DNA from 3 places in the Microbispora hainanensis genome. Region 2 is predicted to be linked to each of the others. Evidence: riboswitches for the same ligand, from Rfam matches in the RefSeq annotation. Region 2 holds a riboswitch; each other region holds the start of a gene.
The links. A riboswitch is a leader RNA that binds a small molecule or an ion and turns the genes downstream of it on or off. The one in region 2 is predicted to bind cobalamin.
Positions count from the first base shown of each region.

Region 1: another riboswitch for cobalamin. It lies ahead of OHB01_RS28625 (cobyric acid synthase); the one in region 2 lies ahead of OHB01_RS36130 (ribonucleoside-diphosphate reductase subunit alpha).
Region 3: another riboswitch for cobalamin. It lies ahead of OHB01_RS22895 (ABC transporter substrate-binding protein); the one in region 2 lies ahead of OHB01_RS36130 (ribonucleoside-diphosphate reductase subunit alpha).

Region 1 covers NZ_CP108086.1:6,211,018-6,218,658, reverse strand. Annotated here, with positions in the region: gene OHB01_RS28630 (FtsX-like permease family protein) at 1-1,941, opposite strand, end outside; cobalamin riboswitch at 2,078-2,201, shown strand; gene OHB01_RS28625 (cobyric acid synthase) at 2,315-3,817, shown strand; gene cobN (cobaltochelatase subunit CobN) at 3,814-7,365, shown strand; gene OHB01_RS28615 (putative cobaltochelatase) at 7,362-7,641, shown strand, end outside.
Region 2 covers NZ_CP108086.1:7,952,076-7,959,716, forward strand. Annotated here, with positions in the region: gene OHB01_RS36120 (hypothetical protein) at 1-899, shown strand, start outside; gene OHB01_RS36125 (ribonucleotide-diphosphate reductase subunit beta) at 1,045-2,049, opposite strand; gene OHB01_RS36130 (ribonucleoside-diphosphate reductase subunit alpha) at 2,046-4,370, opposite strand; cobalamin riboswitch at 4,505-4,736, opposite strand; gene OHB01_RS36135 (tripartite tricarboxylate transporter substrate-binding protein) at 4,782-5,720, opposite strand; gene OHB01_RS36140 (AraC family transcriptional regulator) at 6,061-6,873, shown strand; gene OHB01_RS36145 (isochorismatase family cysteine hydrolase) at 6,885-7,565, shown strand; gene glmS (glutamine--fructose-6-phosphate transaminase (isomerizing)) at 7,618-7,641, opposite strand, start outside.
Region 3 covers NZ_CP108086.1:4,890,429-4,898,069, forward strand. Annotated here, with positions in the region: gene OHB01_RS22865 (helix-turn-helix domain-containing protein) at 1-783, shown strand, start outside; gene OHB01_RS22870 (DUF397 domain-containing protein) at 784-1,017, shown strand; gene OHB01_RS22875 (hypothetical protein) at 1,189-1,473, shown strand; gene OHB01_RS22880 (histidine phosphatase family protein) at 1,515-2,093, opposite strand; gene OHB01_RS22885 (Gfo/Idh/MocA family protein) at 2,197-3,069, shown strand; gene OHB01_RS22890 (acyltransferase) at 3,032-4,303, opposite strand; cobalamin riboswitch at 4,657-4,793, shown strand; gene OHB01_RS22895 (ABC transporter substrate-binding protein) at 4,871-5,821, shown strand; gene OHB01_RS22900 (iron ABC transporter permease) at 6,008-7,036, shown strand; gene OHB01_RS22905 (ABC transporter ATP-binding protein) at 7,033-7,641, shown strand, end outside.

The DNA of each region.
Region 1 (7,641 bases), 1.7 Mb from region 2:
CAGCGTGGCCGGCGGCAGTTGCGACAGGTCGGGGCGCAGCAGCAGCACCCGGCCCAGATCCGCCGCGTCGGCGGCGATCAGCGTGGCGTCCGCGCCGTCGGCGACGACCGTGGCGCGGTGCGCGGGCACGGCCGCCGCGACCCCCGGCAGCCTGGTGAAGGTCCGGGCGTCGTCGCCGGGCAGGGCCGGGACGCGCAGCGAGGATCCGGCGACGTGCCTGGCCCGGTCCTCCTGGGCGGAGCGCCAGGTCGCGGCCGTGGTCAGGGACAGCACGCCGATCGCCGTCGCCATCGTCAGCAGCAGCGCCGGGCCCGAATAGCGGGCCGGGCGCCGGCTCACCTGCCGGGCGGCCACGGCCGGGCCGAACCCGGGGCGTCGCCGCGTCGCCCGCTCGGCGATCTTCGCGACGGCGGGCACCAGCCGCAGGGCGGCCATCCCGCCGCAGAGCAGGGCGAGCGCCGGCCCGGCCCCGACGAGCGGGTCGAGCCCGAGCTCGCCGCCGAGGCGCGTCGTCTCCGCCGCGTCCTGGCCGCGCAGGCGCCAGATGGCGAGGGCCGCCAGGACGAGCAGTGCCACGTCGGCCCCGGCCCGCTGCACCAGGCCGGGCCGGTCGGCGCGCCCGCGCGCCGCCTGCTCCTCGACGTACGTGCGGCGGGCGGCGAGCAGGGGCGGCGCCGCCAGCATGGCGGCGCAGGCGAGCGCGACCACCGCCGCCACGGCGAACGTGCTGCCGTCGGGCGCGCGGGGCGGCTCCACGCCGGTGGCCTCGATCCAGGGGAAGGCGCTCAGCAGCCGCAGGAGGACGGGTGCGAGGAACGGCGCCGCGGGCGCGCAGGGCAGCGCGATCAGCAGCGCCTCCCCCGCCGCCATGGCGGCGAGCCGCGGCGACCCGCCGCCCCTCGATCGCAGCAGGGCCGTCTCCATCCGGCGGTGTTCGGCGAGCAGCCGCGCGGTCAGCGCCAGCGCGTACGCGGCCAGCACGAGCAGCTGGAGCACCGGCACCAGCATGGTCGAGCGGGCGACCAGCGCGCCGTGGTCGAGCCGCAGCAGTGTGCCGGACAGCGTCTCGGTGACCGTGCACCGGGGGCAGCCGGACCGTACGTCGGCGGAGATCCCGGCGACCGACGCCGAGAACGGCCGCAGTCGCTCGGGCGGGAGCCGGCGCAGGTCGGGCTCGGCGAGCCAGCGGGCCGAGGCGCCGGCCGCGAACCGGTCGAGGAAGACGCCGGCCGGCACGACCATGGGGCCTCGGGAAGTGAAGTCGGCGGTCTGCGTGCCGTGGCGCAGCAGGTCCTCTCCCGTCCAGCGCGGGTCGTCGGGGTCGCGCAGCCGGAAGACGCCGGAGACGCGCACGCGGGCCGGCTTGCCGTCCAGGCGTCCGACGACGGTGAACGTGTCGCCGGTGGAGACCCTCATCGCCCGCGCGGCCGGCTCCGAGAGCGCGACGGCCGTATCGCCTGCCGTCCCCGCTGTCGTTCCCCGCGCCGTCCCCGCGGTCCCTTTCCGCGTGGGCCATCGGCCGCTCACCAGGTCGGCCTGGCCGTCCAGTCCCTCGTACGTGGCGAACCGGGTCAGGACGGGCTGACCACCTTTATCTCGTCCCCTCAGCGCGTAGGAGGCGGACTCGACGCGCGCGGTGACCCGTACGGGCACCTCGCCATGGGCGTGGGCGATGCCCGCGCGGACGGCCTGGTCGACCTTCGCGAAGTCCCCGGACGTGACCGAGGAGGTGACGACGGTGGCGGTGGCGGCGAGCGGTGCCGTGTCCAGGGCCCTCCGCACGCCCGCCTGGCTCGCCGACCCCGCGTGCAGCAGCAGCGCCGCGATCGCCGTGGTGGCGAGCAGGATGGAGCCGAACGCGGCCGCCAGCAGCAGCGGCTCGGCCAGCGCACGTCGGATCACCAACGGCAGCCGCCCCAGCACTGCCCTCCCCCGTTTCACCCGGGCATCATGGCAAAGCCGATCCGGGCACACCACACCGGCCCGACATACGTAGCGATTCCGATATATCCGACAGACCGTACTTGCGGGACATCCGGCACGAAGGTGTAAGTTGACCCCGCAAGCGACGGACGCGGAGGAAGCCGGTGTGAATCCGGCGCGGTCCCGCCACTGTCACCGGGGAGCGAACCTCACCCACGCCACTGCCCAGCACGGGCGGGAAGGCTGAGGGGAGCGCTGATCCGGGAGCCAGGATACTCCGGCCGTCGGACCTTCTACCGGGGGCGCGGATACCCCCAGGGGGGACATGCCATGGCCCGGACAGGCCTGCGCAGACGCGCCTCACTGCCGGTTTCGCGCTCCACCTGCTGACGTGGCCGGCGGCGGCCTGCTCGTGGCGGGCACGACCTCCGACGCGGGAAAGAGCGTGCTGGTGGCCGGCCTGTGCCGGTGGCTGGCCCGGCGCGGCGTACGGGTCGCGCCGTTCAAGGCGCAGAACATGGCGCTCAACTCGATGGTCACCGCCGACGGCGGCGAGATCGGGCGGGCCCAGGCGATGCAGGCCGTGGCGGCCCGGGTCGAGCCCGAGGCCGCGATGAACCCGGTGCTGATCAAACCCGCGGGCGATCGGCACTCCCACGTGGTCGTGCTCGGCCGCGCGCACGCCGACGTGGACGCCATGTCCTACCGCGACCACAAGATGCGCCTGCTCGACGTCGCCCTCGACGCGCTCGACGGCCTGCGCCGCCGCTACGACGTCGTGATCTGCGAGGGCGCGGGCAGCCCCGCCGAGGTCAACCTGCGCGACCGCGACATCGCCAACATGGGCCTGGCCCGCGCCGCCGGCCTGCCGGCGCTCGTCGTCGGCGACATCGACAGGGGTGGCGTGCTCGCGCACTTCGCCGGCACCATCGCCGTGCTCGACCGGCACGACCAGCGGCACATCGCGGGCTTCGTGGTCAACAAGTTCCGCGGCGACCTCGCGCTGCTGCGGCCGGGGCTCGACTGGCTCACGGAGGCGACCGGCCGGCCGTGCCTCGGCGTGCTGCCGTGGCGCTCGGGCCTGTGGCTCGACGTGGAGGACTCCCTCGACCTCGACAGCCGTCCCGGCCTGCTCACCCCGCCGGTGGGACGTGACGTGCTGCGCGTGGCCCTCGTGCGGCTGCCGCGCATGTCCAACGTCACCGACGCCGACGCGCTCGCCGCCGAGCCGGGGGTGAGCGTCCGCCTCGTCACCACCCCCGCCGAGCTCGCCGACGCCGACCTCGTCGTGCTGCCCGGCACCCGCGCCACCGTCGGCGACCTCGCCTGGCTGCGCGAGCGCGGCCTGGACGAGGCGCTGCGCCGCCGCGCCGCCGAGGGCCGCCCGGTGCTCGGGATCTGCGGCGGCTACCAGATGCTCGGCACGGTCATCGACGACGAGGTCGAGAGCCGGGCCGGCCGGGTGCCCGGCCTCGGGCTGCTGCCTGCCCGGACGGCGTACGCGCCGGGCAAGGTGCTCACGCTCGCGGAGGGCGAGTGGCGGGGTCACGTGGTCGCGGGCTACCAGATCCACCACGGCCGGGTGACCTTCGACGGCGGCGAGCCGTTCCTCGACGGCTGCCGGGCCGGGCAGGTGTGGGGCACGACCTGGCACGGCCTGTTCGAGCGCGACGGATTCCGCCGGGCCTTCCTCGCCGAGGTCGCCGCCGTCACCGGCCGGGCCTGGCTGCCCGGGACCGGAACGTTCGCCGCGCACCGGGAGGCCCGCCTCGACGCCCTGGGCGACCTCGTGGAGGAGCACCTCGACACCGAGGCCGTGTGGCGGCTCATCGAGCGCGGCGTGCCCACCGGCCTGCCCATCGCCGAGCTCACGCTGCGGGAGGACCGTCCATGACGACACCGCCGAGGATGCTGCTGCTGTCCACCGCCGACACCGAGCTGCTCGCCGCGACCCGGAGCGGGGCCGGCTGGCGGGTCGCCAACCCCGCGCGTACGGCCGCGGAGGACGTGCCCGCCCTGGTGGACGGCGTGGACGCCGTCGTCGTCCGGCTGCTCGGCGGCAGGCGCTCCTGGCCCGAGGGACTCGACGCCGTGCTCGCGGCCGGGCTGCCCACCGTGGTCCTGGGCGGCGAGCAGGCCCCGGACGCCGCGCTGATGGCCCTGTCCACCGTGCCGTCCGGGGTCGCCGCGCAGGCGCTCGCCTATCTGGCCGAGGGCGGCCCGGACAACCTCGCGGAGCTGCGCCGCTTCCTGTCCGACACGCTCCTGCTGACCGGCGAGGGCTTCGCGCCGCCCCGGCCCACGCCCGAGTCCGGCGTACGGCCCGGCCGCGCCCGCCGGGAGGGCCGCCCGCTGGTCGGCGTGGTCTACTACCGGGCGCACGAGCTGTCGGGCAACACGGCGTTCGTCGACGCGCTGTGCGACGCCGTCGAAGCGGCGGGCGCCGACGTGCTGCCGGTCTTCTGCGGATCGCTCCGGGGCGCGGGTGACGACCTGCTCGACCTGCTGCGGCCCGTGGACGCGCTGGTCGTCACCGTGCTGGCCGCGGGCGGGGCGGTCGCCGCCGCCGCGAGCGCCGGGGGCGACGAGGACGCCTGGGACGCGGGGGCGCTGGCCGCCCTCGACGTGCCGGTGCTGCAGGCGCTGTGCCTGACCACGCCCCGCGCGGTGTGGGCGGACTCCGACGCCGGGCTGTCCCCGATGGACGCCGCGATGCAGGTGGCGGTGCCCGAGTTCGACGGGCGCCTGATCACCGTGCCGTTCTCGTTCAAGGAGGACGGGCCCGACGGCGTGCCGGTCTACGTCGCCGACGCCGAGCGGTGCGCCCGGGTGGCCGCGCTCGCGGTCGCGCACGCCCGGCTGCGCCACGTGCCGAACGCGGACAAGCGCCTGGCGATCGTGCTGTCGTCCTATCCCACGCGGCACTCCCGGGTCGGCAACGCCGTCGGGCTCGACACCCCGGCCTCCGCCGTCGTGCTGCTGCGCGCCCTGCGCGACGCCGGATATGACGTGGGCGACGCGCCCGACGACGGCGACGCGCTGATCCACGCCCTGATCGCGGCCGGCGGCCACGACGTGGAGTGGCTCACCGAGGAGCAGATCGAGGCCGCCCCCGCCCGCGTGCCGCTGCACGCCTACCGGGAGTGGTTCGCGGCGCTGCCCGGCGACCTGCGCGACGCGGTGACCGCCCACTGGGGGCCGCCGCCGGGCTCCCTCTATGTGGACGGCACCGACATCGTGCTCGCGGCGCTGCGGTTCGGCAACGTCCTGCTCGCGATCCAGCCGCCCCGGGGATTCGGCGAGAACCCGGTCGCCATCTATCACGACCCCGACCTGCCGCCCAGCCACCACTACCTCGCGGCGTACTGGTGGCTGGCCCGCGAGTTCGGCGCGCACGCGGTCGTCCACCTCGGCAAGCACGGCACGCTGGAGTGGCTTCCGGGCAAGGGGCTCGGGCTGGCGGCGTCGTGCGCGCCCGACGCCGCGCTCGGCGCGCTGCCGCTGGTCTATCCGTTCATCGTCAACGACCCCGGTGAGGGCACCCAGGCCAAGCGGCGGGCGCACGCCACCGTCGTCGACCACCTGATCCCGCCGATGGCCAGGGCCGACTCCTACGGCGACCTCGCCCGCCTGGAGCAGCTCATGGACGAGCACGCCACCGTCGCCGCGCTCGACCCGGCCAAGCTGCCGGCCGTACGCGCGCGGATCTGGACGCTGATCCAGGCCGCCCGGCTCCACCACGACCTGCACGTGGACGAGCGGCCGCAGGACGCGGAGTTCGACGACTTCCTGCTGCACGTCGACGGCTACCTGTGCGAGATCAAGGACGCGCAGATCCGCGACGGCCTGCACGTGCTGGGCCAGGTGCACACCGGTGAGGCCCGGGTCGACCTGGTGCTCGCCGTGCTGCGCGCCCGCCAGGTCTGGGCCGGCGCCGCCGGGGCGCTGCCCGGCCTGCGCGAGGCCCTCGGCCTCTCCCCGGACGCGGGTACGGCCGAGGTGGACGCGTTCGAGGCCGAGGCGCGGCGGCTGGTCCAGGCGATGGAGGACCACGGCTGGGATCCCGCGGCGGCCGGCACGGTCACGGACCACGCGGAGGCCGCCCGGGTGCTGCGCTTCGCCGCGACCGAGGTCGTGCCCCGGCTCGACCGGACGACGGACGAGGTGGCGCATGTGCTGCACGCGCTCGACGGCGGATATGTGCCCGCCGGTCCTTCCGGGTCGCCCACGCGCGGGCTGGTCGGCGTGCTGCCGACCGGCCGCAACTTCTACTCCGTGGATCCCAAGGCCATCCCGTCACGGCTGGCCTGGGAGACCGGCTCGGCGCTCGCGGCCTCGCTGGTCGAGCGCTACCACGCCGACACCGGCGAACATCCGCGCACGGTCGGGCTCACGGTCTGGGGCACCAGCGCGATGCGCACCCAGGGCGACGACATCGCCGAGATCATGGCGCTGCTCGGCGTGCGCCCGGAGTGGGACGACGCCTCCCGCCGGGTGACCGGCTTCGCGGTCATGCCCGCCGAGGAGCTGGGCCGCCCCCGCGTCGACGTGATCGTGCGGATCAGCGGATTCTTCCGCGACGCGTTCCCGCACGTCGTGGCGCTGCTCGACGAGGCCGTCCGCACGGTCGCTGCGCTGGACGAGCCCGCCGAGGTCAACCCGCTGCGCGCGCACGTCCACGCCGACCTCGCCCGGCACGGCGATGAGCGCCGCGCCACCAGCCGCGTCTTCGGCTCCAAACCCGGCGCGTACGGCGCCGGCCTGCTGCCGCTCATCGACGCCCGCAACTGGCGCGACGACGCCGACCTCGCCGAGGTGTACGCGGTGTGGGGCGGCTACGCGTACGGCGAGGGCCTCGACGGCCGGGAGGCCCGCGCGGACATGGAGGCGGCGTTCCGGCGCATCGACGTGGCGGCCAAGAACCAGGACAACCGCGAGCACGACATCGCCGACTCCGACGACTACTTCCAGTACCACGGCGGGATGGTCGCCATGGTCCGCCACCTGACCGGCCGGTCCCCGGCGGCGTACGTGGGCGACTCGCACGTCCCCGACGCGGTGCGCACCCGGACGCTGGGCGAGGAGACGCGGCGGGTGTTCCGGTCGCGGGTGGTCAACCCGCGCTGGATCGCGGCGATGCGGCGGCACGGCTACAAGGGCGCGTTCGAGATGGCGGCCACGGTGGACTACCTGTTCGGGTTCGACGCCACGGCCGGGGTGGTGGACGACTGGATGTACGAGTCGCTCGCCTCCTCCTACGTCTTCGACCCGCAGGTGCGGGAGTTCATGCGGGCGTCCAACCCCTGGGCGCTGCGCGGCATCGCCGAACGGCTGCTGGAGGCGGCCGACCGCGGCCTGTGGGCCGAGCCGTCGCCGCAGACCCTCGACGGGCTGCGGGCGACGTACCTGGAGATGGAAGGCGACCTGGAGGCGGGCAAGTGACCGTGGGATACCCGTTCAGCGCGGTCGTCGGGCACGACGACCTCAAGCTGGCGCTGCTGCTCAACGCGGTGTCGCCCGCGATCGGCGGCGTGCTCGTGCGGGGCGAGAAGGGCACGGCGAAGTCGACCGTGGTGCGGTCGCTCGCGGCCCTGCTGCCGCGGGTGGCGGTGGTCGCGGGCTGCCGGTTCTCCTGCGACCCCGCCGCGCCCGACCCGTCGTGCCCGGACGGCCCGCACGCGAACGGCCTGTCCCCGCACCCGCGCCCGGCCCGGCTGG
Region 2 (7,641 bases):
GCGGGCTGCGGCTGATCGGCGCCCGGTTCGCCAGCGGGCTCTACCTCCAGGGCGCGGTCGTCACCGCGGACGGCGTCCCCGCCGTGCACGCCGACCATTTGCAGGCCGACGCGGCCGAGCTCGGCGCGGGCTTCACCGCCCACGGCACCGTACGGTTGCGCGGCGCGCATATCCGCGGGGTCCTGTCGTTCCACGGGGCGGTGCTGCGGGCGACCGGACGGGCGCTGCACCTGAGCCACATGCAGGCGGACGAGCTCATCCTGCTGCCCGAGTCGATCGAGGGCGAGGTCAACCTCGGCTACTCCCGCTTCGGTGTGCTGTTCGACCGCCCGGAGAGCTACCCGGGCCACGTGCGGCTCGAAGGGCTGACGTACGAGTCGCTGCGCGGCCCGGCGACCCTGGCCGACCGGCTCTCCTGGCTGCGGCGCGACCCCGGAGGCTACCGCCCCCAGCCGTACGAGCAGCTCGCCGCCTACTGCCGGCGCATCGGCCACGAGCCGGACGCGCGCCGGGTGCTGCTGGCCAGGCAGCGGGCGCGGCGGCGGACGCTGCGGCCGCCCGGGCGGCTGTGGGGCCGGCTGCTCGACGGGCTCGTCGGGTACGGATACCGGCCCTGGCTCGCCGGGCTGTGGGCCGCGCTGCTCCTCGCGACGGGCACGGCGATCTTCACGCGGTGGCCACCCCACCAGATCGGCCTGGACGAGTCACGCCATTTCAACGCCTTCGTCTACACGCTCGACCTGCTGGTGCCGGTGAGCGTGTTCGAGCAGCGCGGGGCCTGGGAGCCGGCCGGATGGACCCAGTGGCTGGCGAACGGACTGATCGCGGCGGGCTGGATCCTCGCCACCGCGCTCATCGCCGGCGCGAGCAGGCTCCTGCGGCCGTCCAACGCCCCCTGAACGGGAGTCGGTTCGGCGAGCCGGACGCGCCGGACGTACGGCACAGCATAGTCAATCAAGTGATTGAATGACGTATCGCCGAAACCCCGGCGCACCCGTCCGATCCGGATGCGCCGGGCGAGCCGGGCGCCGAAAACCGTGCGGATCAGAAGGCCTCGTCGAAGCTGACGTCGCCCTCGACGGCCACCTGGTAGGCCGAGACACGGCGCTCGAAGAAGTTCGCCAGCTCCTGCACGTCCTGGAACTCCATGAACGGGAAGGGGTTATCCGTGCCGTACCGCACGGGCAGGCCGAGCCGGGCGAGCCTGCGGTCGGCGACATACTCCAGGTAACGCCGCATGTTGTCCGCGCTCATGACGCCGTGCCCGTCGCCGCACAGGTCGCGGGCGAAGGCGAGCTCGGCGGCGACCGCCTCCTCCATCATCCGCGTCACCTGGGCCGCCAGCTCGTCGTCGAACAGGTCCGGCTCCTCGCGGCGTACGGTGTCCACCACCTCGAAGGCGAACTCCATGTGCATCGACTCGTCGCGGAACACCCAGTTGGTGCCGGTCGCGAGACCGCCGAGCAGCCCCCGCGAGCGGAACCAGTAGACGTACGCGAAGGCGCCGTAGAAGAACAGTCCCTCGATGCAGGCGGCGAAGCAGATCAGGTTGAGCAGGAAGGCCCGCCGGTCCTCCCGGGTCTCCAGCCGGTTCAGCTCGCTGATCGAGTCGATCCAGCGGAAGCAGAACTCGGCCTTGTCGCGGATCGACGGGATGTGCTCGACGGCGGCGAACGCCTTGGCCCGCTCGTCGTGATCGGGCAGGTAGGTGTCGAGCAGGGTCAGGTAGAACTGGACGTGCACCGCCTCCTCGAACAGCTGCCTGCTCAGGTACAGCCGCGCCTCGGGGGCGTTGACGTGCTGATAGAGGTTCAGCACCAGGTTGTTGGCCACGATCGAGTCGCCGGTCGCGAAGAACGCCACGAGCCGGTTGATCAGGTGGCGCTCCCCCTCGTCGAGGGTCGCGAGGTCGGCGAGGTCGGAGGCGAGATCGACCTCCTCGACCGTCCAGGTGTTCCTGATCGCCGCGCGATACCTCTCGTAGAACCCGGGGTAGCGCATCGGGCGCAGGGTCAGGTCCATGCCGGGGTCGAGCAGCATCGTTCTCATTGGCAAGCCTCGCAGATCTCGGGGTTCTCAAGGGAGCAGGCGACGGCGTCCACCGGCGTGACCGCGGGGACGGTCGTCTGGGCGATCCTCGTCGCCGGGCGGGAGCGCAGGTAGTAGGTGGTCTTCAGGCCCGACCGCCAGGCGTAGGCGTACATCGACGAGAGCTTGCCGATGGTGGGGGCGGCCATGAAGAGGTTGAGCGACTGCGACTGGTCGACGTACGGCTGCCGCGCGGCGGCCAGGTCGATGAGCGCCTTCTGGGGCAGCTCCCAGGCGGTGCGGTAGAGCGTCCTGAGCTCGGCCGGGATGGCGGCGATGTCCTGGATCGAGCCGTCGTTGAGCTTGATCGCGTCGCGCATCGACCGCGTCCACAGGCCGAGGGCCTGGAGGTCCCGCACGAGATAACGGTTGACCTGGAGGAACTCCCCCGACAGCGTCTCCCGCTTGAAGACGTTGGACACCTGCGGCTCGACGCACTCGTAGCAGCCCGCGATCGAGGCGATCGTGGCCGTCGGCGCGATCGCGATCAGCAGGGAGTTGCGCAGTCCGGTCTCCGCGATCCTGGCCCGCAGCGCGGCCCACTCCTCCGGGTGGACCGGGGTGCACGGATAGTGGTCGAGGTGCAGCACGCCGTCCGCCGCCCGCGTCTCCCCGTACGCCGGGTGGCGCCCGCGCTCCGCGGCCAGGTCGGCCGAGGTGCCGTACGCCGCGAGCGCGATCTCCTCGGCGATGCGGGTGGACAGCGCGAGCGCCTCGGGCGAGTCGAACGGCAGGCGCAGCGCGAAGAACACGTCGGCGAGGCCCATGACGCCGAGGCCGACCGGCCGCCACTTGCGGTTGGCCGCCTCCGCCTCGGGCGTCGGATAGAAGCCGAGGTCGATCGTCCGGTCCAGGAACCGTACGGCGGTGCGGACGGTGGCGCGGAGCCTGCCGAAGTCGACGGCGTCGCCCTCCGGGGTCAGGTGCGCGGCGAGGTTGACCGAGCCGAGGTTGCACACGGCGGTCTCGCCGTCGCTGGTGACCTCCAGGATCTCGGTGCACAGGTTGGACAGGTGGATGACGTTGCCGGGCCGCGCGGTCTGGTTGGAGGCGCGGTTGGAGGCGTCCTTGAACGTCATCCAGCCGTTGCCGGTCTGGGCGAGCGTGCGCATCATCCGGGCATAGAGGGCGCGGGCCGGCACCTGCTTGACGTAGCACCCGGCGGCCTCCAGCTCGCGATAACGGGTGTCGAACGCCTCACCCCACAGGTCGGTCAGCTCGGGGACCTCCTTGGGGTCGAACAGCGACCACGTGCCGTCCGCCTCGACCCGGCGCATGAACTCGTCGGGCACCCAGTTGGCCAGGTTGAGGTTGTGCGTGCGCCGCGACTCCTCGCCCGTGTTGTCGCGAAGCTCCAGGAACTCCTCGATGTCGGCGTGCCAGGTCTCCAGGTAGACGCAGGCCGCGCCCTTGCGCCTGCCGCCCTGATTGACGGCCGCCACCGACGCGTCGAGCGTGCGCAGCCACGGCACGATGCCGTTGGACAGGCCGTTGGTGCCCCGGATCAGCGAGCCGCGCGAGCGCACCCGCGTCCAGGCGATGCCGATCCCGCCCGAATACTTCGACAGCCGGGCCACCTGGCCGTACCGCTCGTAGATGCTCTCCAGCTCGTCCCTCGGGGAGTCGAGCAGGAAGCACGACGAGAGCTGCGGCCGGCGCGCGCCCGAGTTGAACAGCGTCGGCGAGCTGGGCAGATAGGCCAGCGTGGACATCAGGCCGTACAGCTCGGCCGCCTCCGCCACCGTGGCCGACAGCCCGCAGGCGACGCGCAGCAGGAAGTGCTGCGGGCGCTCCAGCACGCGCCGGGTGACCGGGTGGCGCAGCAGGTAGCGGTCGTAGACCGTGCGCAGCCCGAAGTATTCGAACCGGTCGTCGGCCGCCGGGTCGATCAGCGCGTCGAGCGCCTCGGCCTCACCGGCCACGAAGGCGGCGACGGCGTCGCCAAGCAGCCCGGCGGCGTGGGCGGCGGCGACCGACTCGGAGAACGTGCGCACCCCCTCGGCCGCCGCCTCCTCCGCGATCAGCCCGCTCAGCAGCCTGGCCGCCCGGCGCGAGTTCTCCGGGTCGGCGATGACCCCGGCCGCCGCCTCCTCGATGGCCTGCCAGACCTGCGCCGCGTCCCACCCGCCGTCCGGGCCGCCGTCCGGGCCGCCGTCCGGGCCGGCCGATGCCCGCCGTACGGCACCGGTGGAGGGTCCGGAGTTCCCCGCCGAAGCCCACGGCCCGCCGCGTACCTCTGACGCGGGGTCCGCGGAAGCGGAGGCCGGGTCGGTGATCGTCATCAGATGCCCTCTCCTCGTCGTCTCGTGTCCCGGCCGGACCGGAGGGAGGCATGCCGCGGCGCACGCGCACGAGAGGGATTCGTGCCGTGACGATGCGGCGAGCCCGCCCTCGGGGCCCGGCGCGGGGCGCGCGCCCATGCGCGCGCATCGCTGGCAGGTCTTCGGACTCGCGGGCGCCCGGCCGGGCTCGCGCCCTGCCGGTCCTACTGGCCGTCGCTTCCCGGGCGCGCTCGCGCCCAGTGCTCGGAGCACAGCACCGTGCTGTGCCGACGGCGGTCGTTCCCGCTCACCGCTGCGGGGCAGTCCCGGATTTCCACCGGGTTCCCTCTTGCCTCACCAAGGTGAACCAGCAACGCGATGGATCCTACATCTAGTGGCCCTTCCCGCAAGCGCCCCCACAAGTTGTGTTTTTCAGCGGAGTCCGAGATCATTGAGGAGCAGGGCCGTACGGCGCGCCTCGCCGGCGAGCCATTGCCGGAAGTCGTCGCCGTCGAGCCACATCGGCGTCCAGTCGTTGCGCTCGCACAGGCGCCGCCAGCCCGGCGTGCCGGCGACGGCACGGCACAGATCGAGCAGGGCGTCCGGCTCGGGCGTGCCGCGCGGGGCGATCAGCCCGGTCCAGTCGGCGAACACGACGCGTACGCCCGACTCCGACAGCGTCGGCGCGTCCACCCCGGACAGCCGCTCGGCGGAGGAGACGGCGAGCGGGCGCAGCCGTCCGGCGCGCACATGGGGGGCGACCTCGCGCCTGCTGCCGAACCCGAGCGCGAGCCGCCCGTCGACGACCGCGGCGACGGCCTGCGCCCTGCTGCCGAACGCGACGTAGTCGAGCAGGCGGACGTCGGCTCCCAGGCCCCGGGCGGTCATGCCGAACAGCAGGTGTTCCGGGCCACGGTCGGCGCCGCCCGCGACCCGGTGCGCCCCCGGGTTCCGCAGCAGCGCGGCGGCGAACTGGTCGAACGTGCGATAGCCCGAGTCGGGCGAGGCGACCAGCACCTCCCACTCCCCCGCCAGCCGCGCGAGCGGTACGGCCCGGGCCACGAGGAGGGGGTCGCGGGCCAGCGCGCAGGCGGCGAGCAGCGCGGAGTCGGCGACCACCAGGCCGGCCCCCGGCCGGTTCAGGTCGGCGAGAGCCGTCCCGCCGCCACCGGTCTCCCGCCTGATCCGTACGGCCCGGGCCCAGCCACGCCCTTCCACGAGCGACTTGAACCCGGCGGCGACGCCCTCCCCGCACCCGCCGGGCGGGCCCGGGACCATCAGGGAGAGCTCCCCGCGGCGCGGGGGTGCGGGGACACCGCATGCGCCCGCGAGGGCCAGGACTCCCAGTGCGAGGACCGTACGGCGTCGCATGTCGGCACCCTCCACCCCGAAGAGTCCCTTACATGCACAGACTATGAGTAACTACACCATGTCACCACATAACGGACGTTACGGCTGCGGCGATCGATGGGTGGTTCTCGCCGGGTAGAGGGCGATCCCGCGGTGGTCGCGGGTCAGGCGCCTGCCGCAGGAGCTCGGAAAGAAGCCGTCGTCCTCGCTGCGATGGTGACTGCCCAGTGCGGCACAGCAGGTGTGACAGTGGGCACGCAGGTCGGGCTTGATCACCTCGACCCGCTTGGCTCGCGCGGGCAGTTCCGCGTGCGCAACACCCGCTCGGTCAGGGATACAGGCGTCGTATACAAAGGCAGGCATGGAGGACCTTGTCGAGCACCGTTACGGCCGCGACGACATACGGCTGATGACGGCGTCCTTCCGTAGGCATCACTTCGTTCCGCACGCGCACAGCGAGTACGCCATAGCGGCGATCGAGCGCGGGGTGGAGGCCGTCCGCTATCGCGGCGCCACCGAGCACGCGCCCGCGGGCAGCCTGCTCCTCCTCGACGCCGACACCATCCACGCCGGCCGTCCCGGCATCCCCGAGGGCTGGGACTACCGGGTCTTCTACATCCCGCAGCACCTGCTCGCGGAGCTCGCCGGGCACCGGCCGGCCTTCTCCACACCGGCTCCGTACGATCCTCGCCTGGCCGCCCGCCTGATCCGGCTGCACCGCCGCCGGGACCAGACCTCCCTCGCCGCGCAGGAGGAGTTCGAGGCGCTGTGCACCGAGATCCTCGCCCGCTACACGCGCCGCGGAATCGCCCCGGCGCCCATCCGCACGACGCCGGCGGGGCCGGTCGCGAAGGTGCAGCGGCATCTGGCCGAAGACCTGCGGCGCACCCCAAGCCTGGACGAGCTCGCGCAGGTGGCGGGCCTGCCCCGGTTCCGGCTGCTGCGCGCCTTCCGCCGCGAGACCGGCGTGACCCCGCACGGCTACCTGCTCCAGCTCCGCCTGCGCTGCGCCCAGCAGCTCCTGACCGCCGGGCACACCATCGCGCGGGCCGCCGCGGAGAGCGGCTTCTACGACCAGGCGCACCTGCACCGCCATTTCCGCCGTACGTTCGCGGCCACCCCGGGCCGGTTCGCGCGCAACGACGTACAAGACCGGCGCGGCTCGCGCGCCTAGCGTTGCCGGGCATGGACGAATACACCAGCCACGAATACACCGGGCCCGAATACACCGGGCCCGAGTTCTCCCGCAGCGCGCTGCTCACCATCGACCTGCAGCGCGACTTCGTCGCCGGCATCGCCGGCACCGCCGAGGTGCTGCCCGCGGTCCGGCGCCTCACGCACGCGTTCCGCGAGGCGGGGCGGCCCATCGTGCATGTCGTGCGCCTCTATCTGCCCGACGGCAGCAACGCCGACCTGTGCCGCCGGACGCTGCGCGGCATGGTCAACCCGCACTCCCCGGGCTCCCAGCTGGCCGCCGGACTGCTCCCCGGCGGGCTCCCCGGCGGAACGGCGGAACGCGAGCTCGACCCGGACCTGCTCCTCGCGGGACGCGCGCAGGAGGTCGGCCCGGGCGAGCACATCCTGTACAAAGCCCGCTGGAGCGCCTTCTACGGCACCCCGCTGCTGGAGCACCTCGCGGAACGCGCGGTGAGCACCGTGGTCGTCGCCGGGTGCAACTACCCGAACTGCCCGCGTTCCACCCTCGTCGACGCGACCGAGCGCGACCTGCGCGCCGTCGCGGTCCGCGACGCCCTGTCCGGCTGGACCGCCGGCGCGGACCGCGAGCTGGCGGGGATGGGCATCGCCTGCCTGGACACGAGCGAGGTCGTCGCCGCCGTCCGGTCGCGCGCGGCGTCCCGGGCCTGACTCCGTACGGCCCGCACCGGCACGCGGCGTGGGCCGTACGGCGTGCGGACGGTTATTCGACCGTCACGCTCTTGGC
Region 3 (7,641 bases), 3.1 Mb from region 2:
GGCTTGACCCGTGAGGTCGCCGGATTCCACATCCGTGCCTCGGAGTCGAAGATCAGCCGGATGGAGCTCGGCCGGGTCGGGTTCAAAACACGTGACGTCGAAGACCTCCTCACGCTGTACGGCGTCCACGACGACGCCGAGCGGCGTGGCCTGCTGGAGATGGTCCGCGAGGCGAACACGCCGGGGTGGTGGCACAAGTTCGGCGAGGTGCTGCCGAACTGGTTCGTCACCTACATCGGCCTGGAGGAGGCCGCCAGCGTGATCCGCACCTACGAGGTGCAGTTCGTGCCCGGCCTGCTGCAGACGGCGGAGTACGCCCGCTCGGTGATCATGCTCGGTTATCCGGACGCCACGGAGGACGAGCTCGAACAGCGCGTCCATCTGCGGCTGCAGCGGCAGGAACGGCTCACGCGCAAGGACGGCCCCCGGCTGTGGGCCGTCATCGACGAGGCGGCGCTCAGGCGGCCCATCGGAGGGAGTGCGACGATGCGGGAACAGCTCCAGCATCTGCTGGAGGTGTCCACGCTGCCGAACATCACCCTTCAGGTGATGCCCCTCCGCTATGGGATGCACGCGGCCGAGGGAGGCGCGTTCACCATCCTCCGCTTCCCGGAGTCCGACCTTTCGGACGTGGTCTACGTCGAGCAGCTCTGGGGTGCGCTCTACCTGGACAAACGTGAGGACATCGATCCCTACCTCACGGCCATGGAGCAGCTGTGCGTGGAGAGCACCACGCCCGGCGGCACTGCCGAGATCCTCGGCGAACTTCTCAGAGAGACATAAATGCACGCATATAACGGGATGCCCGCAACCGACATCGCCGGGGTCACCTGGCGGAAAAGCGCCCACAGCAACTCGACCGGCAACTGCGTGGAGCTGGCCGAGCTTCCCGACGGCAGCGTGGCCGTCCGGAACTCCCGCTATCCCGACGGGCCGGCCCTCATCTACACACGCGACGAGATACGAGCCCTGGTGCTCGGGGTCAAGGACGGCGAGTTCGACGGCCTCCTGGTGTGATCGACTGGTGTGACCGACTCGTGTGATCGACTGGTGTGATCGGAATGGTCCGACCGGCTCCGGGGACGGCCCCGCGTTCACCCGTGTCTCACGCGTGTAACGTCACGACGCGGGAGGCGTAACACGGATCCGGCAGAGTGGGTCCTCAAGAAAGCTCACAAGGGGGACCCAGTGCTGGACCAGATGACTCTCTACCCGGTGGCCGACGACGTGCTGTTCGCACCCGGAGGCCGCGTGGTGATCCGCACCTACGGAGTCGCCGCGCCGGCCGACCCGGCGAACGGGCAGCCGAGGTCGGTGGCCTACCGGACGTGGGTCACCGGGGTACGGGAGCAGCCCAGGTACTGGCGGTGGGGGCACTTCGAAGACGCCCGGCGCGGCCACCGCAAGGTCCTGGAATGGCTCACCGGCCGAGGTCCGCAGCCCCAGCAGGTCGCCCAGGTGGACGCTGCGTGACGCCCGGGTCCCGGGTGCGCGTGACTCGGGCCGTCGCGTCGTCAGGCCGGCACATTCCAGTGGAGCAGGACGGGCTCGTCGTGCTCGTGGCCGAGGACGGAGTACGTCCCGGTGTCGAGCCGGAAGAGCCTGCCGTGGTCGGCGGGCAGCGACAGCCAGCGGGCCGCCAGCACACGCAGCATGTGGGCGTGCGCGACGACCAGCACGTCCCCGTCCGCCGGGCGGATCCGGGCGAGCACCTTGTCCGCCCGTTCCCCGACGTGCTCCACGGTCTCGCCCGGGTGCGCCTCGTCTCCCGGGATCACGCCGTCGCGCCAGACGTACCAGCCGGGGCGTGACCGGCGGATCTCGGCGGTGGTGATGCCCTCGTAGCCGCCGTAGTCCCACTCCCACAGGTTCGGGTCCACCTCGTACCGCCCGGCGCCGGCCAGCTCGGCCGTACGGCGGGCCCGCTGTGCGGGACTGACGAGGACCAGCGCGAACGACCGGCCCGCCACCAGGCGGGACAGCGCCCGTGCCTGCTCCTCGCCGTGGGGTGTCAGCGGCAGGTCGGTGCGGCCCGTGTGCCGCCCGGCCCTGCTCCACTCGGTCTCGCCGTGCCTCAACAGGATGACGTTCATAGAGCGTCCATCTTGCCCGTACGTCCGATTTCACCCGCGACGGGCCCCCTTGACCACCCGCCCGCGGCCTGCAGTAGGGTCCCCGCGGGAAAGGGGGCGCCACATGGAGCCGGTGCGGGTGGGACTCGTCGGTGCGGGACCGTGGGCGGAGATGGTGCACGCGCCCGCTCTCGCGGCCGGGCCGCACACGACGCTGTCCGGAGTGTGGGCGCGCAGGCCCGAGGCGGCGCGAGCGCTGGCGGACGCCCACGGCGCGCCCGCCTTCGAGCGGCTGGAGGACCTGTTCGCGGCGTCGGAGGCGGTCGCCTTCTGCGTGCCGCCCACCGTGCAGGCCGAACTCGGCGTGCTCGCGGCCCGGGCGGGAAAGGCCCTGCTGCTGGAGAAGCCGCTCGCGGCCGACCTCGACGGCGCCCGGCGCCTCGCCGGGGCGATCGAGGAGGCGGGCGTCGCCTCCCAGATGCTCTTCACGTTCCGCTATTCGGCGGCGACGGCCGGCTTCCTGGAGCGGGCCCGGCGGATCGAGCCCTTCGGCGGGCACGCCGCGAACATCTCGGGAAGCCTGCGCGGCGGCCCCTTCGCCACCCCCTGGCGGCTGGAGCGCGGGGCGGTGCTCGACGTGGGCCCGCACACGATCGACCTGCTCGACGCCGCGCTGGGCCGCGTGGTCGGGGTCAAGGCCCACGGCGACCCGCTCGGCTGGGTCGGCCTGCTGCTGGAGCACGAGGGCGGCGCGGTCAGCGAGGCGTCGCTCAGCATGGCCGTCGAGGGGGAGACCCCGCCCAGCCGTGTCGACGTGTACGGCAGGCTCGGCACCGCCTCGCTGCTCGGCTCCGAGCTCGGCGACGTCTTCCCCGAGGTGGTGCGGCAGTTCGCGAGCACCGTGCGCGACGGCGGCGGGCATCCGCTCGACGCCCGCCACGGACTGCGCATGCAGGAGATCATCGACGACGTGGAGCGGCAGCTGCGGGCCGGCTGACCAGGGCGAGGCCCGCGCCTAGGGCGACGGAGGCGATCACCGGCGCGGGGCCGGGCGCGAACCCGGTGATGGTGAGCGTGAGCAGCGCGCCGCCCATGAGGGGTACGGCCACGGGCACGTGCCGGTGGGCGGCGGCGCCCGCGGGGTTCTCGAAGCGGCCGAGCAGCGCGGTGAGCCCGACCAGCACCAGCGCCAGGGCGGCCAGGCACGGCGGGGCGGCGCTCCACCAGGCCGCCGAGCCGGCGGTGGGCGTCAGCCCGAGCCCGATGACCGCCACACCGGCGACGGCGACGAGCGCGGTCATGTGCCACAGGTAGATCGTCATCATGTGCGGCGCGAGCGCGGTGAGCACCCTCTCGGCCACCGGCCGGGCGGCCAGCGCGTTCACGGCGGGGCGCAGCAGCATCGCCAGGCCGAGCTGACCGGCGAACAGTGCGAGCAGGCAGGCGCTCGGCGGGGCCATGTTCGAGATCATCCCCGGCATCCCGATCATGCTGGAGGGGTAGGGCCCGGTCGCCACCAGGGCCGCCACCATCGCGAACCCGGCCACCGCGAGCCCCGCGGCCCGCCGTCCCCTCAGCCGCTCCAGGCCGCCTTCGGCGTACCGGAACCCGACCTGGTGGACGGCCAGCCAGACGAAGGCGACGTTGAGATAACCGGCGGCCTCCAGGCCGGAGAACCGGACCACGTCCGTCAGCACCGCGCCGCCCGCCAGCACTGGCAGGACCACCCCGGCCCGCATCCGCAGCAGGCGCGGCGTGGTCACCACGGCCAGCAGGTAGACCGCCAGGAACCACAGGAGCTGCCCGACCGTCCGCGCGGCCACCTCCACCGGCTGCGCGGGCACGCCCAGGGCCGTCAGAAGGTGGGGGAGCGGCAGCCACACGACCGCCAGCGGCACCACCGGCCAGGCCAGGCGGCGTACCCGCCGCGCGGTCCACTCCCGGGCCGTCCCGCCCCGGCGAGCCGCGGACCGGAAGCTGATCGCGTTGGCCGCGCCCCCGGTGAAGAACACCAGTGGCATGACCTGCGAGATCCAGGTGACGTACGGGATCGCCGCCAGGGCGTTGCCGGTCGTGAGCCGCCCCTGGGCGTACGACAGGACCGGCATCGTCCAGTGCTGGACGACCACCAGGACCATCCCGAAGACGCGCAGGACGTCGATGAAGCGGTCGCGCGGCGCGGGTGCGGCCGGGGCCCGCTCGGCTGCGGGGGGAAGCATGGTCAGGGACACGAGAAGCCGCCTTCGCTGTTTCGGGGCCGCCGCGGGGGCGTTCCGCGGGCGGTGGGGGCTCGAAGCCTCGGTGGTTCGGGGTTGCGGTGGTTCGAGGTCGGGGTGGTTCGAGGTCGCGGTGGTTCGGGGGCTGCGGTGGCCCGGGGCCTGGGGCCCGGTCTTCGCGAGCGGTTCAAGCGTCCCGCCGCGCCCCCGCCCGGCGCAGCGACGCGGTCCCTACTTCCGATCATGGGAGGCCCCCTACCACCGGGGTAGGGCCGGCCCTACCAACCCCGCGTACGCCCAGGCCGACGGCCGCGCGCGTGGATCGCCGTCCGCCCGGGGCGGTGGGGTCCCGGGCCGGGGGTGGACGCCGCGTGAGGGATTGGTACCGTTGCGTCCGACGCGCGCCGCGTAGCGAAGTCCGGTGAGAATCCGGCGCTGTCCCGCAACTGTGGTTCCCCGCCCCCGGGGACGAGCCAGGTCGCCTGCGCTGCGCGCCGACGCTATCGACCCTCGTGGAAAAGGGTGATCCGTCGCTTCCAGCGGGTCCCTCGATTCCCGGCATTCCCCCTTATGGAGGACCTCGTGAGGCCCGTACGCACGGCCGTCGCGGGTGTGGTGCTGGGCGTGCTCGCTCTGGCCGGCTGCGGCCAGAGCGACGGCGCCGCCACGTCCGCTACCCCCACCCCCGCCGTCTCGGACGGCACCGGTCAGGCCGCATTCCCCGTCACCGTTCAGGCGGGCAACGGCGCGGTGACCATCGCCAAGAAGCCCGAGCACATCGTGTCGCTGTCCCCGACGGCCACCGAGATCCTGTTCGCGATCGGCGCGGGCGCGCAGGTGACGGCGGTGGACGACCAGTCGAACTACCCGCCCGAGGCGCCCAAGACCTCGCTGTCGGGGTTCAAGCCCAATGTCGAGGCGATCGTCGCCACCAAGCCCGACCTCGTGGTGCTCGCCAACGACCTGGAGGGCGTGGTCACCGGGCTCGGCAAGGTCGGCGTGCCGGTGCTGCTCGAACCCGCCGCGACCAAGCTCGACGACACCTACGACCAGATCCGGGACCTCGGCGCGGCCACCGGCAACGCGGCCAAGGCCGACGAGGTGGCGACCGGCGTCAAGCAGAAGATCGACGCCCTCGCGGCGGCGGCGCCGAAGGACAAGGAGCTGACGTACTACCACGAGCTGGACACCACGCCCTACGCGGCGACGTCGAGCACGTTCATCGGGCAGGTCTACAGCCTGTTCGGGCTGAAGAACATCGCCGACGAGGCGCCGGACGCGGCGGGCGGCTATCCCAAGCTGTCGGCGGAGTTCATCGCCAAGGCCGACCCCGACCTGATCTTCCTCGGTGACACGAAGTGCTGCGGGCAGGACGCCGCCGCGCTGGCCAAGCGGCCGGGCTGGTCCGGCCTGACCGCCGTGAAGAAGGGCCGCGTGGTGGGGCTGGACGACGACCTCGCCTCCCGCTGGGGGCCCCGGGTCGCCGACCTCGCCCAGGCCGTCAGCGACGCCGTGCAGAAGGCGGCGAGCTGAGCCGGTGACGACGCGGACGCCCCTGGCGGCGCGGCGCCTGGTGGTACGACGCCCGCTGACACGGCCTCTGGTGACACGGCCTCTGGTGACACGGCACGGTGGCATGGTGCCCGATGACACGGTGCTCGGTGGCGGGGCGCTCGGTGGCCTGGTGCCAGGTGACGTGGTGAGGCCGGTGGTGGCGTCATGACCCCGGCCCGGCCGCGCGGCCGGGCGCTGCTCGTCGCGTCCGTCGTGCTGGCGGCCAGTCTCGCCCTCGGCCTGATGGCGGGCGCGGCGGGCATCTCGCCCCGCGCCATCGCGCTCGCACTGCTCGACCGGCTGCCGCTGGTGTCCGTGCACTCGGGCCTGTCGCCGGTCGAGGAGGGGCTGCTGTTCCAGCTCCGGGTGCCGCGGGTGCTGCTCGCGGCCGTCGTGGGCGGGCTGCTCGCCACGGCCGGGGCCGGCTACCAGGGCGTGTTCCGCAACCCGCTGGCCGATCCCTACCTGCTCGGGGCGGCGGCCGGTGCCGGCCTCACGGTGACGCTCGTCGTGGTCTTCCTGGGCGGCGACACCGGCGTGACCGCGGTGCCGATCGCCGCCTTCGCCGGGGCCGTCGGCGGGGTGTTCCTCGCGTACGCGCTGGGCCACACGGCGGGCCGGGGCGGCGGCACCGCGACGCTGGTGCTCGCCGGTGTCGCGGTCACCTCGTTCCTCACCGCCATCCAGACCTTCGTGCAGCAGCTCAAGGTGGAGGAACTGCAGCGGATCTACTCCTGGATCCTCGGCGACGTCGGCGGCGGCTGGGACCAGCTCCGCATGATCGCGCCGTACGCCGCGGTGTCCACCATCGGCATGCTGCTGCACGGGCGGCTGCTCGACGTGCTGTCGGTGGGCGACGAGGAAGCGGTGAGTCTCGGCCTGCGCGCGGCGCGGGTGCGCTTCGTCGTGCTGCTGGCCGCCTCGCTCGCCACCGCGTCGGCCGTGGCGGTCAGCGGGCTGATCGCGTTCGTCGGGATCGTGGTGCCCCACGTGGTCCGGCGGCTCGCCGGCTGGTCCTACCGGATCGTGCTGCCGGTGTCGTTCCTCGGCGGCGCGGCGTTCCTCGTGCTGGCCGACACGATCGCGCGTACGGTGCTCGCGCCGGCCGAGCTGCCGATCGGGGTCGTCACGGCGTTCGTGGGGGCGCCGTTCTTCGTCACCATCCTGCGCGTGACCCGGCGGGTGGGGACGTGAGCGGGCGGGCCGCACCGGCCGTCGAGGCGCGCGGCGTGGGCGTCACGCTGGGCGGGCGGCGGGTGCTCACGGACGTCACGCTGTCGGCCGCGCCCGGCCAGTGGCTGGCGATCATCGGGCCGAACGGCGCGGGCAAGTCCACGCTCCTGCGGGCCGTCGCCGGGCTGGTGCCGAGGGAGGGCGAGGTGCTCGTCGAGGGGACGGCCGTCGACGACCTGCGCCCGCGCCGCCGGGCACGGCTGATCGCCTACGCGCCGCAGAGCCCGGCGCTGCCGCCCGACATGACGGTCTACGACTACGCGCTGCTCGGCCGCACGCCGTACATCGCCTATCTCGGCAGCGAGAGCGCGCGGGACCGCGAGGTGACGCGGTCGGTGCTGGAACGGCTCGACCTGGACGGCTTCGCGTCGCGGCCGCTCGGGCACCTGTCCGGCGGCGAGCGTCAGCGCGTCGTGCTCGCCAGGGCGCTGGTGCAGCAGGCGCCGGTGCTGCTGCTCGACGAGCCGACCACGGCGCTCGACCTGGGCCACCAGCAGCAGGTGCTCGAACTCGTCGACCGGCTGCGCCTGGCCGACGACCTCACCGTCGTGACGACGCTGCACGAC